One region of the Saccharomonospora cyanea NA-134 genome, then DNA from elsewhere that is predicted to be linked to it. Evidence: predicted binding sites of a transcription regulator. Region 1 holds the regulator's gene; the other holds the start of a gene.
The links. The regulator LexA, encoded in region 1, represses DNA repair genes until DNA is damaged. The targets are predictions, from matches to a motif close to CGAACACGTGTTCG.
Positions count from the first base shown of each region.

Region 1 (7,134 bases):
AGCTGTCGCAGGGGGAACTGGAACTCTCCGACCGCGCGTCCCTGCGCAGGGTCGCGGGGCTGTCCACCGAACTCGCCGACATCACCGAGGTCGAATACCGGCAGCTGCGGCTGGAACGGGTCGTGCTCGTCGGCGTGTGGACCGAGGGAACGGCGGAACAGTCCGAGGAATCCCTCGCCGAACTCGCGCGCCTGGCCGAGACAGCGGGCTCCGAGGTGCTCGAAGGGGTCGTCCAGCGTCGCTCGCGGCCGGACCCCGCCACCTACATCGGGTCGGGCAAGGTGAGGGAACTCGCCGACATCGTCGTCTCGACCGGTGCCGACACGGTGATCTGCGACGGTGAGCTCTCACCCGGCCAGTTGCGGCAGCTCGAGGAGAAGCTGCGGGTGAAGGTCATCGACCGCACGGCGCTGATCCTCGACATCTTCGCCCAGCACGCACGTTCGCGTGAAGGCAAGGCGCAGGTCGAACTCGCGCAGTTGCAGTACCTCATCCCGCGACTGCGCGGTTGGGGTCAGTCGCTGTCGCGGCAGGCCGGTGGTCGTGCCGGTGGTGCCAACGGTGGTGTGGGTCTGCGTGGTCCCGGTGAGACGAAGCTGGAAACCGACCGCAGGCGCATCAACAAGCGCATCGCGAAGCTGCGCAAGGACATCGCCGCGATGGACACCATCCGGGCCACCAAGCGGGGACGCCGGGTGGCCAACGAGGTGCCCAGCGTCGCACTCGTCGGCTACACCAACGCGGGCAAGTCCAGCCTGCTCAACGCCATCACGGGTGCGGGCGTGCTCGTGGAGGACGCGCTGTTCGCCACGCTCGACCCCACCACGCGGCGGGCCGTGACGCACGACGGGCTCGAGTACACGCTCACCGACACCGTCGGATTCGTGCGGCACCTGCCCCACCAGTTGGTGGACGCGTTCCGTTCGACGCTCGACGAGGCGGCGGACGCCGACCTGCTGCTGCACGTGGTCGACGGTGCGGCACCCGCACCCGAGGACCAGGTCACCGCGGTGCGCGAGGTCCTCGGCGAGATCGCCGAGAAGCGGTCGGAGCCGCTGCCTCCGGAGCTGGTGGTCGTCAACAAGGCCGACGTCGCCGACGAGGTGACCCTCGCGCGGCTGCGTAACCTGCTGCCCGACGCCGTGATCGTCTCGGCACACAGCGAGCAGGGACTCGACACGTTGGTGTCCGAGATCGCCGCGCGCCTGCCCCGGCCGGAGACGTTCGTGGAGGTCCTCGTGCCCTACACGCACGGTGAGCTCGTCGCGCGAGCACACGCGGACGGCGAGGTGCTGGCCGAGGAGCACAGGCCCGAGGGAACGCTGCTGAAGGCGAAGGTGTATCCGGAGCTCGCGGCTGCTCTTTCGGACTACGTCACGAACGGCTCACGCGTGTGACGCTAACGTAGCGGAGTGAGACGACTCGGCCTGGTCGTGGTGACGGCGGCACTCGTGACAGTGACACTGTCCGCAGGCACGCCCGTCGGACAGGTCGAGGACGTCCCGGTGGCCGCGCCCGAGGTGGTGTGCTCGGTCGACGATCCTCGGCTCGAGGAGCTGTCCGGGCTCGCCGCCGACACCGACCACGTGTACGCCGTGAGTGACGGCGGCACACAGGTCGAGGTCGCCGTTCTGGACGACGCCTGCCGGGTGCGAGAGGTGCTGACGGCTCCGACGGATCCGTACGACGTCGAGGACCTCGCACTCGGCCCCGGCGGGACCCTGTGGCTCGGCGACACCGGGGACAACCGTGGCCGACGCGAGACGGCGGCCGTGCACGCCCTGTCGCGGGACGGCACCTCCGTGCTGTATCGCCTCACGTATCCGGACGGTCCCCAGGACGCCGAGGCGCTCGTGGTGGACCACGCGGGCACGCCGTACATCATCACGAAGAACGTCGTCGGTTCCGCCCGCGTCTACCGTCCGGCCGAGCCGCTCGTCAGTCCTGGGCCGACCCCGCTCGAAGAGGTCGGTACGGTGTCGTTGCGGCCGACCGGGACGCAGGGAGGTCCGCTCGGGGCCGTGGGCACCGTGCTCGTCACGGGAGCCGCGCTGTCGGCGGACGGTAGCGTGGTAGCCCTGCGCACGTACACGGACGCCTACCTCTACCCGGTGGTCGACGGGGACGTCGCGGCGGCGTTCACCCGTGACCCGGTACGCGTTCCCCTGCCCGGCGAAGCACAGGGTGAGGCCATCGCCTTCACCCCCGACGGCACGCTTCTGTCCGCCAGCGAGGGCCGTGGCGAGCCGCTGCGAGCCGTTCGGGACGCCGTTTCGCTGGTGGGCGCCCAACCTGACGGCAGGGCCGAACCGAAGGATCGCGCGGCGAGTGCACCGGAGGAGCCGGTCGACCGGGAATCCGGTCTCGGCCTGGCTCCTGCCCTCGCCGTCGCCGCGGTCCTCGCCGCTGTGCTCGTGGCCTGGGGCAGCCGCCGCCGTCGGTAGGGCGGCGCGTGCCTGACCGAACCGAGGGAAGGGTTGGAAACGGCGCACGGAACACCCGCCCGTCTTTCCTCGGTGAGGAGTACGCCGGTGTTCACGCCGTTATCGCCGGACTCCCCTTCACAGTCGCCGTAGGACCGCGACGACCTTTCCGAGAATCGTGGCGTCGTCACCGGAAATCGGTTCGTACGCCTCGTTGTGCGGCATCAGCCAGACGTGCCCGTCGTCCTTGCGCTTGAACGTTTTCACCGTGGCCTCACCATCGATCATCGCTGCCACGATGTCGCCGTTCTCGGCGGTGGGCTGTTGCCGCACCACGACCCAGTCGCCGTCGGTGATGGCCGCGCCGATCATCGAGTCGCCGGTGACGCTGAGCAGGAAGACCTCACCCTCGCCGACGATGTCCTTCGGCAGCGGGAAGACGTCCTCGATCGCTTCCTCGGCGAGTACCGGCCCGCCCGCGGCGATACGGCCCACCAGCGGGACGAGAGCGGGCTCGCGGACCGGGTCCTCGGTCTGTGAGCCCGACGACGCGGCCGACCGCTCGCGGCCGATCGTCAGCATTCCCACCGCGCGCGGGCGATTGGCGTCGCGCCGTAGGTAACCCTTGCGCTGGAGCGCCTTCAATTGGTGGGAAACAGATGAGGTGGACGTGAGTCCGACAGCCTCCCCGATTTCCCGGACACTCGGCGGGTATCCGTACTTGTCCACCCAGGTCCTGATCACCTCGAGGACTTTCCGTTGGCGCGGTGTCAGGCTTTCGTCCGGGTTCTCGACCGTGCGCGGAAGGTCGGGGACCTCGCCGCCGCTCACGTCGTTGCCCGTTGTCTTGCGTGCCACCGCGATTTGCCTCCCAGTCGTAAGCCCGACCTGATGTGGGGCTTTTCGTACATCCGGTTGCGACGCTAGTCCGCTTCGTCGGGGATTTCAAACGTTTGTTCGAGCAACACGCCTTGGGTGCTCGATCTTCGCGCGTCTTGGTGGTACATGTTCGCACGGGTGTTCGAGGCGGTATGCGCTCGCCCGCGTGGTGGGTCCACGGCGCGGGGTGGACGGTCGAGCGGAAGAGGTGGCCGGCATGGTCGTGGTGACGAAGCGCTCAGATGTGGTCCGGGTGGCTCCGGCCCGCCCGCCGGCCGCGGGCGGTGGACGCTGCGCGCGTCGCCCTCCGACGCGGTCTCCGGTTGCTCCGGGGTTGCGGCGTGGTGGGGGCATGCGCGGTGATCCCACGAGGAGGGGACGGCGTTGCGGTGGTGCCCACTGGCCGTGGCTCGCGGTGGTGGCGCTCGTGGTGGCGGCGGCGGTCGTGGGCCTCGGACTCGTCGCCACGGACCCGGCGGTCGTGGGGCCCGGCCCCGGCGCGGCCGTTCCGAGCGCACCGTAGGCTGTCCGGGCCGCGTTCGAGCGGCCGCGGGGTGGCTCGCCGGGCGCGTGTCGGGGCGCGGCATCCTAGGTCGGATCTCACTCCGGTGAGGGAGGGGGTCGCGGTTGCGGTGGACCGGGCCGCGTCTTATGGTCGACCCCTACATCTAGTAGTTACATCGCTGTAATTGGTCCACAAGTTGGGGTAGGATCGGTTCTACGTTCACTGTCGGTGGTGTCCGGTCGTGGCGTGGACGACACTCACGCGCGGTACGCCGTGGAGTGCGTTGTCGGTGGCGTTCCTGCTGTGCAGGGGATGTTTCGGGAGGTGTTCGACTGTGCGGTGTCCGTTCTGTCGGCACGCGGACTCCCGGGTCGTCGATTCCCGTGAGGTGGACGAGGGCCAGGCGATCCGACGGCGTCGGTCGTGCTCGGCCTGCGGCCGCCGGTTCACCACGTCGGAGACGATGGTGCTCGCCGTCGTCAAGCGGTCGGGAGTGACCGAGCAGTTCAGCCGGGACAAGGTGGTTCGGGGAGTGCGGCGGGCCTGTCAGGGCCGTCCTGTCGACGACGACGCTCTGAAACAGCTCGCTCAGAAGGTCGAGGACTCGATCAGGGCGGCTGGGGTCGCGGAGATTCCGAGCCACGAGGTGGGTCTCGCCATTCTGGGCCCACTCAGGGAACTCGACACCGTCGCGTACCTGAGGTTCGCGAGCGTCTACCGGTCCTTCTCGTCGATCGAGGACTTCGAAGCCGAGATCAAGAACCTGCGTGAGGCGATCGCCGAGTCCTCGGCCCAGCAGGACCACAGCGAGTGAGGACGCGGACGACGGGTCACGTCGCCGCCAGTTTCTAACGCGGGAGTGGGAGTCATGACAGAAACCGTGGGGGTCGGCGCGGAATCCTCGCCGAAGCCGAGCAAGAAGCGCGGCGGCTCGGGCTCGCGCAAGGGGCTGCGCATCCAACGCGTCTACACCACCGAGGGCGTGCACCCCTACGACGAGGTGCGGTGGGAGCGGCGCGACGTCGTCATGACCAACTGGCGTGACGGCACGGTGAACTTCGAGCAGCGCGGTGTGGAGTTCCCGGAGTTCTGGTCGGTCAACGCGACGAACATCGTCACCAGCAAGTACTTCCGCGGCGCGGTGGGCAGCCCCGAGCGCGAGAACAGCCTCAAGCAGCTCATCGACCGTGTCGTCAAGACCTACGTCAAGGCGGGCCTGGAGCACGGCTACTTCGCCGGTGCCGCCGACGCCGAGGTCTTCGAGCACGAGCTGACCTGGATGCTGCTCCACCAGGTGTTCAGCTTCAACTCGCCGGTGTGGTTCAACGTCGGTACGAGCTCGAAGCAGCAGGTCAGTGCGTGCTTCATCCTGTCGGTCGACGACAACATGGACTCGATCCTCAACTGGTACCGGGAAGAGGGTCTGATCTTCAAGGGCGGTTCGGGCGCGGGCCTGAACCTCTCCCGCATCCGCTCCTCGCGGGAGCTGCTGTCGTCCGGTGGCACGGCGTCGGGCCCGGTGTCGTTCATGCGCGGCGCGGACGCCTCCGCGGGCACCATCAAGTCGGGCGGCGCGACCCGTCGGGCGGCCAAGATGGTCGTGCTCGACGTGGACCACCCCGACGTCGAGGAGTTCATCGAGACCAAGGCGAAGGAAGAGCACAAGATCCGCGTGCTCCGTGATGCCGGTTTCGACATGGACCTCGGCGGCGCGGACATCTCGTCGGTGCAGTACCAGAACGCCAACAACTCGGTGCGCGTGTCCGACGAGTTCATGCAGGCTGTGGAGACCGGTGGCGCGTTCGGTCTCCGGTCACGGACCACCGGTGAGGTTCTCGAGCAGGTCGACGCCAAGGGCCTGTTCCGCAAGATGGCGCAGGCGGCCTGGGAGTGCGCCGACCCGGGGCTGCAGTACGACGACACCATCAACGACTGGCACACGTGCCCCGAGTCGGGACGTATCACCGCCTCGAACCCGTGCTCCGAGTACATGCACCTGGACAACTCCAGCTGCAACCTCGCCTCACTGAACCTGCTCAAGTTCCTGCGCGAGGACGGCACGTTCGACGCGGAGTTGTTCGTCAAGGCCGTCGAGCTGGTCATCACGGCGATGGACATCTCGATCTGCTTCGCCGACTTCCCCACCGAGCCGATCGCGGAGACCACGCGCAAGTTCCGCCAGCTCGGCATCGGGTACGCGAACCTCGGCGCGCTGCTGATGGCGACGGGCCACGCGTACGACTCCGAGGGTGGGCGCGCGCTCGCCGCGTCGATCACCTCGCTGATGACGGCGGTGTCGTACCGGCGGTCCGCGGAGCTCGCCGGTGTGGTGGGTCCGTACGAGGGTTACGCCCGTAACGCCGAACCGCACCAGCGCGTGATGCGCAAGCACGCGGCGGCCAACGAACTCGTCCGCACCTACCACCACAACGACGCGGCGGTGCGTGCGCTGGCGACGCGGGAGTGGGAGCGGGGCATCGAGATCGGTATGAACAGCGGCTGGCGCAACGCGCAGGCCAGCGTGCTCGCCCCCACCGGCACCATCGGCTTCATGATGGACTGCGACACCACCGGTATCGAGCCGGACTTCTCGCTGGTGAAGTTCAAGAAGCTGGTCGGCGGCGGGTCCATGCAGATCGTGAACAACGCAGTGCCGCGTGCCCTGCGCTCGCTGGGCTACCAGGAGGAGCAGGTCGAGGCGATCGTCGACTACATCGCCGAGCACGGCCACGTGGTCGACGCGCCGGGGCTGCGCCCGGAGCACTACGAGGTGTTCGACTGCGCCGTCGGTGAGCGTTCGATCGCGCCGATGGGTCACGTGCGGATGATGGCGGCCGTGCAGCCGTTCCTGTCCGGCGCGATCTCCAAGACGGTCAACATGCCCGAGTCGGCGACCGTGGAGGACGTCGAGGAGATCTACTTCCAGGGTTGGAAGCTCGGGCTGAAGGCGCTGGCGATCTACCGCGACAACTGCAAGGTGGGCCAGCCGCTGTCGACGGCCAAGAAGGACAAGGCCGAGCCGGAGGGCAAGGCCGAGGAGAACAAGGTCGTCGAGTACCGGCCGGTGCGCAAGCGCCTGCCGAAGAAGCGCCCGAGCCAGACGGTGTCCTTCACCGTGGGTGGGGCCGAGGGCTACCTGACGGCCGGTTCGTACCCGGACGACGGGCTCGGTGAGATCTTCGTCAAGCTCGGCAAGCAGGGTTCCACCCTGGCCGGTGTCATGGACGCGTTCTCCATGTCGATCTCCGTGGGGCTCCAGTACGGCATCCCGCTCGAGTTCTACGTCCAGAAGTTCCAGAACCTGCGCTTCGAGCCGGCGGGCATGAC
Region 1 is NZ_CM001440.1:3,829,651-3,836,784, reverse strand. Features, by position in the region: gene hflX (GTPase HflX) at 1-1,397, shown strand, start outside; gene SACCYDRAFT_RS17750 (hypothetical protein) at 1,413-2,444, shown strand; gene lexA (transcriptional repressor LexA) at 2,562-3,281, opposite strand; gene SACCYDRAFT_RS26425 (hypothetical protein) at 3,655-3,825, shown strand; gene nrdR (transcriptional regulator NrdR) at 4,142-4,621, shown strand; gene SACCYDRAFT_RS17730 (vitamin B12-dependent ribonucleotide reductase) at 4,676-7,134, shown strand, end outside.

Region 2 (7,134 bases), 1.5 Mb from region 1:
TGACGAACCGACTCCCGTCGACTGCGACGAGCCACACACCGTGGAGGTCACCGCGTCGGGCACGTTCGGTGGCGCGATGGCCGAGGAACCACCCGAACGCGACGAGATCTTCGCCGCGGTGTTCCCCTCCTGCCGCGAGGAGGCGGCCAACTACCTCGGCAGCGACGACTACGACCTCACCACTCTGTCCGCGTGGTTGGTCTGGGCGGGCAAGGACGCCTGGGCTCGCGGTGAGCGCTGGTACCGCTGCGGTGTCGTCGAACTCGACAAGGCCGACGTGGCCAAACAACGGACCGGCTCCATCCGCAACGCGCTCCGTGGCGACGGCGTGCACACCTACCGTCTCTGCTCGCTCACCACGCCGTCGGAGGAACCACCCGCGCTGACGACGTGCGACCGGCCACACCGCGGGGAGGCGGTGGCGCTGGTGCCGATGGGCGAGCACACCGACCCGTTGCCCAGCGAGAAGGAGTTCGACGCCGCCGCGAAGGAGGCGTGCGGGAAAGCCGTGATCGACTACCTCGGTGCACAGCGCGATGACGTGGCGGCGGCGTGGCGCTGGCCGGACGAGTCCGCGTGGCGGTTGGGATTCAACGCACTGACCTGCTACCTGGAGACCGACGTGCCCGTCACCTCGTCGCTGCGGGGCGTCAAGAACAGCCCGCTGCCCAGCTAGGACACAAGCAGAGCAAGATCACACACACGGGCTTTCCGGGAGCCCCCTCGCCGGTTTAGCGTGCTCGCATGCCGAACGACATGCGTCATGACGACGTGTCCGACCGCGTTCCCCTGAACTGGCGGGAGCGCCTGCGCCACATCGGTCCGGGCATCATGGCGGCCGCGACGGGTGTCGGCGCGGGGGACCTGGTGGCCACCATGGTGGCGGGCTCCCGCTACGGGTACACGTTGCTGTGGGCGGTCGTTCTGGGCACCGTCTTCAAGCTCGCGCTCGGTGAGGCCGTCGGTCGCTGGCACCTCGCCTCCGGACAGACGCTGCTGGCGGGCTGGCGCACCCTGGGCAGGTGGGTGCTCGTCTACTTCGGCGCCTACGCCGTTGTGTGGGGTTTCGTCTACGGGGCCACGGCGATGTCGGCCTCGGGGCTGCCGTTGAACGCGCTCATGCCGGGGCTGTCGGTGCGGTACTGGGCGATGATCTGCGGTGTGCTCGGCTTCGTACTCGTGTGGTTCGGGCGCTACGCCGTCATCGAGAAGATCATGACGGTGCTCGTCGGCATCATGTTCGTCACGGTGGTGGGCACCGCGGTGCTGGTGGCGCCCAACCTGCTCGAAGCGAGCGAGGGGCTGGTGCCCACGCTCCCCGAGGGGTCGCTGGTGTACGTCCTGGGCCTGGTCGGCGGCGTCGGCGGCACCATCACCATGGCGGCGTACGGCTATTGGACCATCGCCAAGGGCTGGCACTCGCCGCGCTGGCTGTCCATGATGCGGCTCGACAACGCGGTCGGCTACGTCACCACGGGCGTTTTCGTCGTCGCCATGCTGGTCGTCGGTGCGGAACTCCTGCTGCACCAGGAGATCGTGTCCGGTGACGAGGGCCTGCTGTACCTGGGCGACAAACTCGCCCAGGACTACGGGCAGTGGGCGCGCATCCCCTTCCTGATCGGCTTCTTCTCCGTGTCGTTCACCTCGCTGATCGGGGTGTGGAACGGCGTGAGCCTGCTGTTCGCCGACTGGTGGCGTACCTGGCGCCTGCCCGCGCACATCAAGGGCACCGAGGATGCCGAGCTCGACCTCGACGACTACGCGCGTAAGGCCGGCGACCGCAGTCCCGTGTTCCGCGGCTACCTGGTGTGGTTGACGTTCCCGCCGATGGCGCTGTTGTTCCTCGACCGCCCGTTCCAGCTGACCGTGGCCTACGGTGCCCTCGGCGCGTTGTTCATGCCGTTCCTCGCAGGCACGCTGCTGGTGCTGCTGAACTCGCGTCGCGTCGTGCCTGAGGGCCGGTCCCGCTGGGTGTCGAACACGCTGTTGGCCGTATGCCTCGCGCTGTTCGCCTACCTGGCCGTGGACCAGCTCGTCGGGCTGTTCGACTGAGCGGGCCGGGTGGTCAGCGCAGCCGCTCGAACACCGCGGCGAAGTCGGCCAGGCCGTCGTCCAGCACGGTGAAGTAGCTGATGCCGTACCGCGCACGGTGGGCACGCAGTTGTTCGGCGATCTCGTCGAGCGTGCCCACCAGCAGGTACGGCAGCCGCCCCAACCACTCCGCCGACACCTCCCCGAACTCGCGGGCGAGGTCATCCAGCGCGGCGCGTCGGTCGTCGGTCACCACGACCCGCTGTACGAGCAGGTTGTACTCCAGCTCGTCGGCCCGCTCGCCCGCCGCCTTACGCACGAACTCGACCCGCTCGTCCAGCTCGTCGGCGTCCGCGAGGACCGGACCGGAAGGCTGGAACGAGATGCCCGTGAACCCCACGATGTCGGCTTCCCGCGCGGCGAGCCGCAACATGCGGTCGCCGTGCCCGCCCAGCAGGAGCGGCGGAGCAGGGCGCTGCGCCGGGGCGGGCTCCAGCTCGGCGAAGGTACGGCGAAGCTCGGCGATGGTGTGCCTGAGGTGGTCGATCCTCGCGCCTGGACTCGGGAACGGAATCCCCGCCGCGTCGAACTCCTCCTTGACGTAGCCGGTGCCGAGCCCCAGGTCCAGCCTGCCGTCGACGAGCTGGTCGGTGCTCGCGACGTCTCGGGCCAGCAGCACCGGGTTGTAGAAAGCCGCGTTGAGGACGAAGGTGCCGAGGCGTACCCGGCTGGTGACCTGCGCCGCGAGGGCCAGCGCCGGGAAAGGCGCGGAAACGCCCAGGTGGTCGGGCACGCACACGACGTCGTAACCGAGTCGCTCGGCCTCGCGTGCTCTGTCGACCAGCTCGTCGCGCGTGGTGAACCGCATCAGGTTCACACCGAAGCGGAACGGCTTGTGCTCGTTGTCTGCCACACGAGCACGGTAGAGGACCGGAAGACACCGGAAGGCCACCTTCGCGATGAGCGAACGGCGGCCTTCCGGGTGTCCTGACGCGACTTCAGCCCAGTCGCTGCTTCATCGCTTCCAGTTCGTCGAGCAGCGCGGACGGAACCTTGTCACGGCCGATCTTGTCGAACCACTCCTCGATGAGCGGAATCTCCTGGCGCCACTCCTCGGGGTCGACGTCCAGCGCGGCCTGGATGTCGGCCAGCGGCTCCTCCAGGCCGTCGAGGTCGAGGTCTTCGGCCTTCGGCACGAAACCCACCGGAGTCTCCTGCGCCGAAGCCTTGCCCTCGATCCGCTCGATGATCCACTTGAGCACGCGGGAGTTCTCGGAGAAGCCCGGCCACAGGAACCGGCGGTCGTCACCGCGACGGAACCAGTTGACGTAGAAGATCTTGGGAAGCTGCGCGTTGTCGGCGTGCTTGCCGATCTCCAGCCAGTGCTGGAAGTAGTCACCGACGTGGTAACCGAGGAACGGCAGCATCGCCATCGGGTCGCGGCGCACCTCGCCGACCTTGCCCGCGGCCGCGGCCGTCTTCTCCGACGACATCGTGGCGCCCATGAACACGCCGTGCTGCCAGTCGCGGGCCTCGTTCACCAGCGGGACCGTGGTGGCCCGGCGACCGCCGAACAGGATCGCCGAGATCGGCACGCCCTGCGGGTCGTCCCACTCCGGCGCGAGGATGGGGCACTGCGACATCGGCGTGCAGTAGCGCGAGTTCGGGTGCGCGGCGGGCTCGCCCGCCTCGCCGTCGGCGGGCGTCCAGTCCTCGCCCTTCCACGAGGTCAGGTGCTCGGGCCTGGAGGACATGCCCTCCCACCACACGTCGCCGTCGTCGGTCAGGGCCACGTTGGTGAACACCGTGTTGCCCTTCTCGATGGTCTTCATCGCGTTCGGGTTGGTGTGGTCGTCGGTGCCGGGCGCGACACCGAAGAACCCGAACTCCGGGTTGACGGCGTACAGCCTGCCGTCGGAGCCGAAGCGCATCCACGCGATGTCGTCACCGAGCGTCTCGGCACGCCAGCCCGGGATGGTCGGTTGGAGCATCGCCAGGTTGGTCTTGCCGCAGGCGCTGGGGAACGCCGCCGCGACGTAGTACGCCTTGTTCTCCGGGGAGATCAGCTTGAGGATCAGCATGTGCTCGGCCAGCCAGCCCTCGTCGCGGGCCATCACCGAGGCGATGCGCAGCGAGTAGCACTTCTTGCCGAGCAGCGAGTTGCCGCCGTAGCCGGAGCCGTAGCTCCAGATCGTGCGGCTCTCGGGGAAGTGACTGATGTACTTCGTGTCGTTGCAGGGCCAGGGCACGTCCTTCTCGCCCGGCTCCAGCGGCTTGCCGACCGAGTGCAACGCGGGCACGAACTCGCGCTCGGTGCCGTCGGGGGCGATGAACTTGTCCAGCGCGGCCCTGCCCATCCGCGTCATGACCCGCATCGACGCGACGACGTAGGCGAAGTCGGTGATCTCGATGCCGAGCTTCGGGTCGTCGGCCCCGAGCGGACCCATGCAGAACGGGATGACGTACATCGTGCGACCACGCATGCAGCCCCGGTAGAGCTCGGTCATCGTGGCCTTCATCCGCTCCGGGTCCATCCAGTTGTTGGTGGGCCCCGCGTCGGACTCCCGTTCGGAGCAGATGAACGTCCGCTCCTCGACACGCGCGACGTCGCTCGGGTCGGAGGCCGCCCAGTAGGAGTTGGGTTTGGCCTTCAGCGGCACGAAGGTGCCGGCTTCGACGAGCTCGGCGTTGATGCGCTCGGCCTCTTCGTCGGAGCCGTCCACCCACACGACCCGGTCGGGCGTGGTGAGCTCGGCGACCTCCCGAACCCAGGAGAGCACGCCGCTGTGTGTCGTTGGCGCCTTCTCAAGACCGGGGATGGCTACTGCAGTCATCTCTTACTCCTGTCTTCGACGACAAAAGCCCACACGCCGGACGCAGCTCGCGCGTCCGGATGCGGGCTCCGTTGCCGGCGACCGAATGGCTCAAAGCGCACCGACAAGCGGTGTGCTGGCATTTGGGATGCCCCGAGAGTAGCGGTCTGACACGGAGGAACAGTGGTCCTGAAGAGTCGGTTCTCTCACAAGAACGATAAGGTGATCGATTCAGTTTCGGCTGAATCGGGCAAGTGTGAAAGATGTTCCGGAACGCCCGGAAAACAGAAAAAGGCTCGACGCGCGTCGCGCCGAGCCTCCACGAACCACCTTTTTGTCGCTTTTTTCGGGCGAATCAGTTCTGGCTGATCCACTGCCCCGTGGTCGAGTCGATGCGTGCGACACCTTCCAGCGGCTGGGGCCCGCCCCACGCGCTGTCGGCACCGTCGGAGCCGTCCGCACCGGCCGGACCGACGCTGTCGATCTCGACCCACTCGCCGTCCCCGGAGTGCTCGTAGGTCACCGCGTTGCCGTGGTTGTCGATCTCCACCGCGACGTCGGCGTCACCGTCGCCGTCGGTGTCGGTGAAGGCCAGCGTGGTGCCGTCGTCGGTGGTGACCACGGCGGTGTCGTTCACGCCGTTCTGGTCGGTGTCCACCGTGGCGGGACCGACCTCGACGTCCCCGTCGCCCAGATCGGCCGTGATCGTGCCACCCGTGCTGGTCTGCGTGTCGGCGCTGTCATCTCCGGCGGGAGCGCCTCCCGAAACGTCGCCGGCCTCGCCGACCCAGTCACCACTCGCGTCGTCGTACTCCGCGAACGCCGTCGTCTGCCCCGACTCGTCCACCGCGAGGTACGCGTCGGCGTCGCCGTCACCGTCGGTGTCGACGAACGCCTGGAGCGACCCGTCCGCGTGCTGGATGACCGCGGTGTCGTCGACACCGTCCTCGTCCATGTCGAAGTTGATCTCCGCCGAGTACTCCTCGCCCTCGACGGTGATCAGCATGTCGTCGGACGTTCCCCCGGGGCCGGCGGCCTCGGTCCCACCACTCTCCTCAGCCCACACTGGTGTTACTCCCCCTCCGGTCAGGGCACGGCTTCCTGTGTTCTCTGCTAGGACTCACCGTAGGCACATTCGGTTCCCGAACCAAGAGCGTCGGAGCCGGCGACGGCTCCGACGGCCGGCTCAGTCCTGCCGCGGCCGGTCCCGCAACGCCCTGATGCGGTGGAGGAAGGCTTCGGCCTGCTGCACACCCTCGCGGACCTCCTTGGCCCGGCGCGACACCTGGGTCAGCTTCCGTGCCCGCTCCTTCTCGTCCAGCTTGATCGTGGTGTCGAGTTCCTTCAGCTCGGCCTCGATCGCCTCGATGCGCCTGCTCAGCGCGTCGTCCAACGCGAGAGCGAGCTGCTGTTCGGCCTCGATGAGCTGCTCGGCGACGAGCTGGTCGAGCATCGAGCGGGCCTCCGCGATCGACTCGATGAGCCACTGCTTGGCATGCTGCTTGTCCGCGGCGTGGCGGCGGGTGCGTGCCATCCACCAGCCTGCCCCCAGCCCGATCACGATCGTGGCCGGAAGCACCACCGGGGTGAACAGGGCCGCGCTGACGAACGGCGCCGCCACCAGTTTGGCCGCGCCCGCGCCCCCGGAGACACCCATGAACACGAGCAGCTTGTCCTCGGCCGTCGGCGGGCGCTTGTCCGGAGGCCGAAGCACCACCAAGGGCCCGACCCCGCGCGCCAGTTGCCCCCGGATCACGGCGAGTTCCTCCGGCGAGAACAGATCGGCCAGCACGGCCTCGGTGACCTGGTTGATCCGCTGCGCGAGCAGACCCGACACGCGTTGCGACACCGACTGCAGGGATGCGTCGACCTGCTGCGGGAGCGCGGCCAAATCCTCCCGGTTCGCCGCGTCGATGCGCTGCCGGAAGTGCGCCTGCGCCTCGCGCATCCGCCTGCTGACCTCGTGCCCCAGCTCCACGCGAGCGCGTTGCACCTCGCCGCGCATCCGGAGCTGCCAGCCCTTCGTGGAGGAGCGCCGGTCGGAGACGAGCTGGTCGCGGCGCTGACGGAGCTTGTTCGCCTCGGACTCCCCCGAGGTCAGCGCCCGTTCCTGGGAGGCCAGTCTCACCTGCTGCTCGCCCAGCGCACTCGACAGCGCCCGCAGTGTGTTCGCCTCGCCGAGCATCACCGAACGCCCCACCAACAGCTCCTGCAACGCGGTCTGCAACTCGGCGACACCCGACTTCTCCCGCAGCATGGCCGCGGCCTGCTCGCTCGGGGCCTTGGCCGC
Region 2 is NZ_CM001440.1:5,322,950-5,330,083, forward strand. Features, by position in the region: gene SACCYDRAFT_RS24945 (septum formation family protein) at 1-676, shown strand, start outside; gene SACCYDRAFT_RS24950 (Nramp family divalent metal transporter) at 745-2,052, shown strand; gene SACCYDRAFT_RS24955 (TIGR03621 family F420-dependent LLM class oxidoreductase) at 2,066-2,944, opposite strand; gene SACCYDRAFT_RS24960 (phosphoenolpyruvate carboxykinase (GTP)) at 3,030-4,865, opposite strand; gene SACCYDRAFT_RS24965 (hypothetical protein) at 5,200-5,910, opposite strand; gene SACCYDRAFT_RS24970 (dynamin family protein) at 6,031-7,134, opposite strand, start outside.
Region 2: a site for LexA is predicted at 5,060-5,073, ahead of SACCYDRAFT_RS24960 (phosphoenolpyruvate carboxykinase (GTP)). Genes of this name have one in related genera too.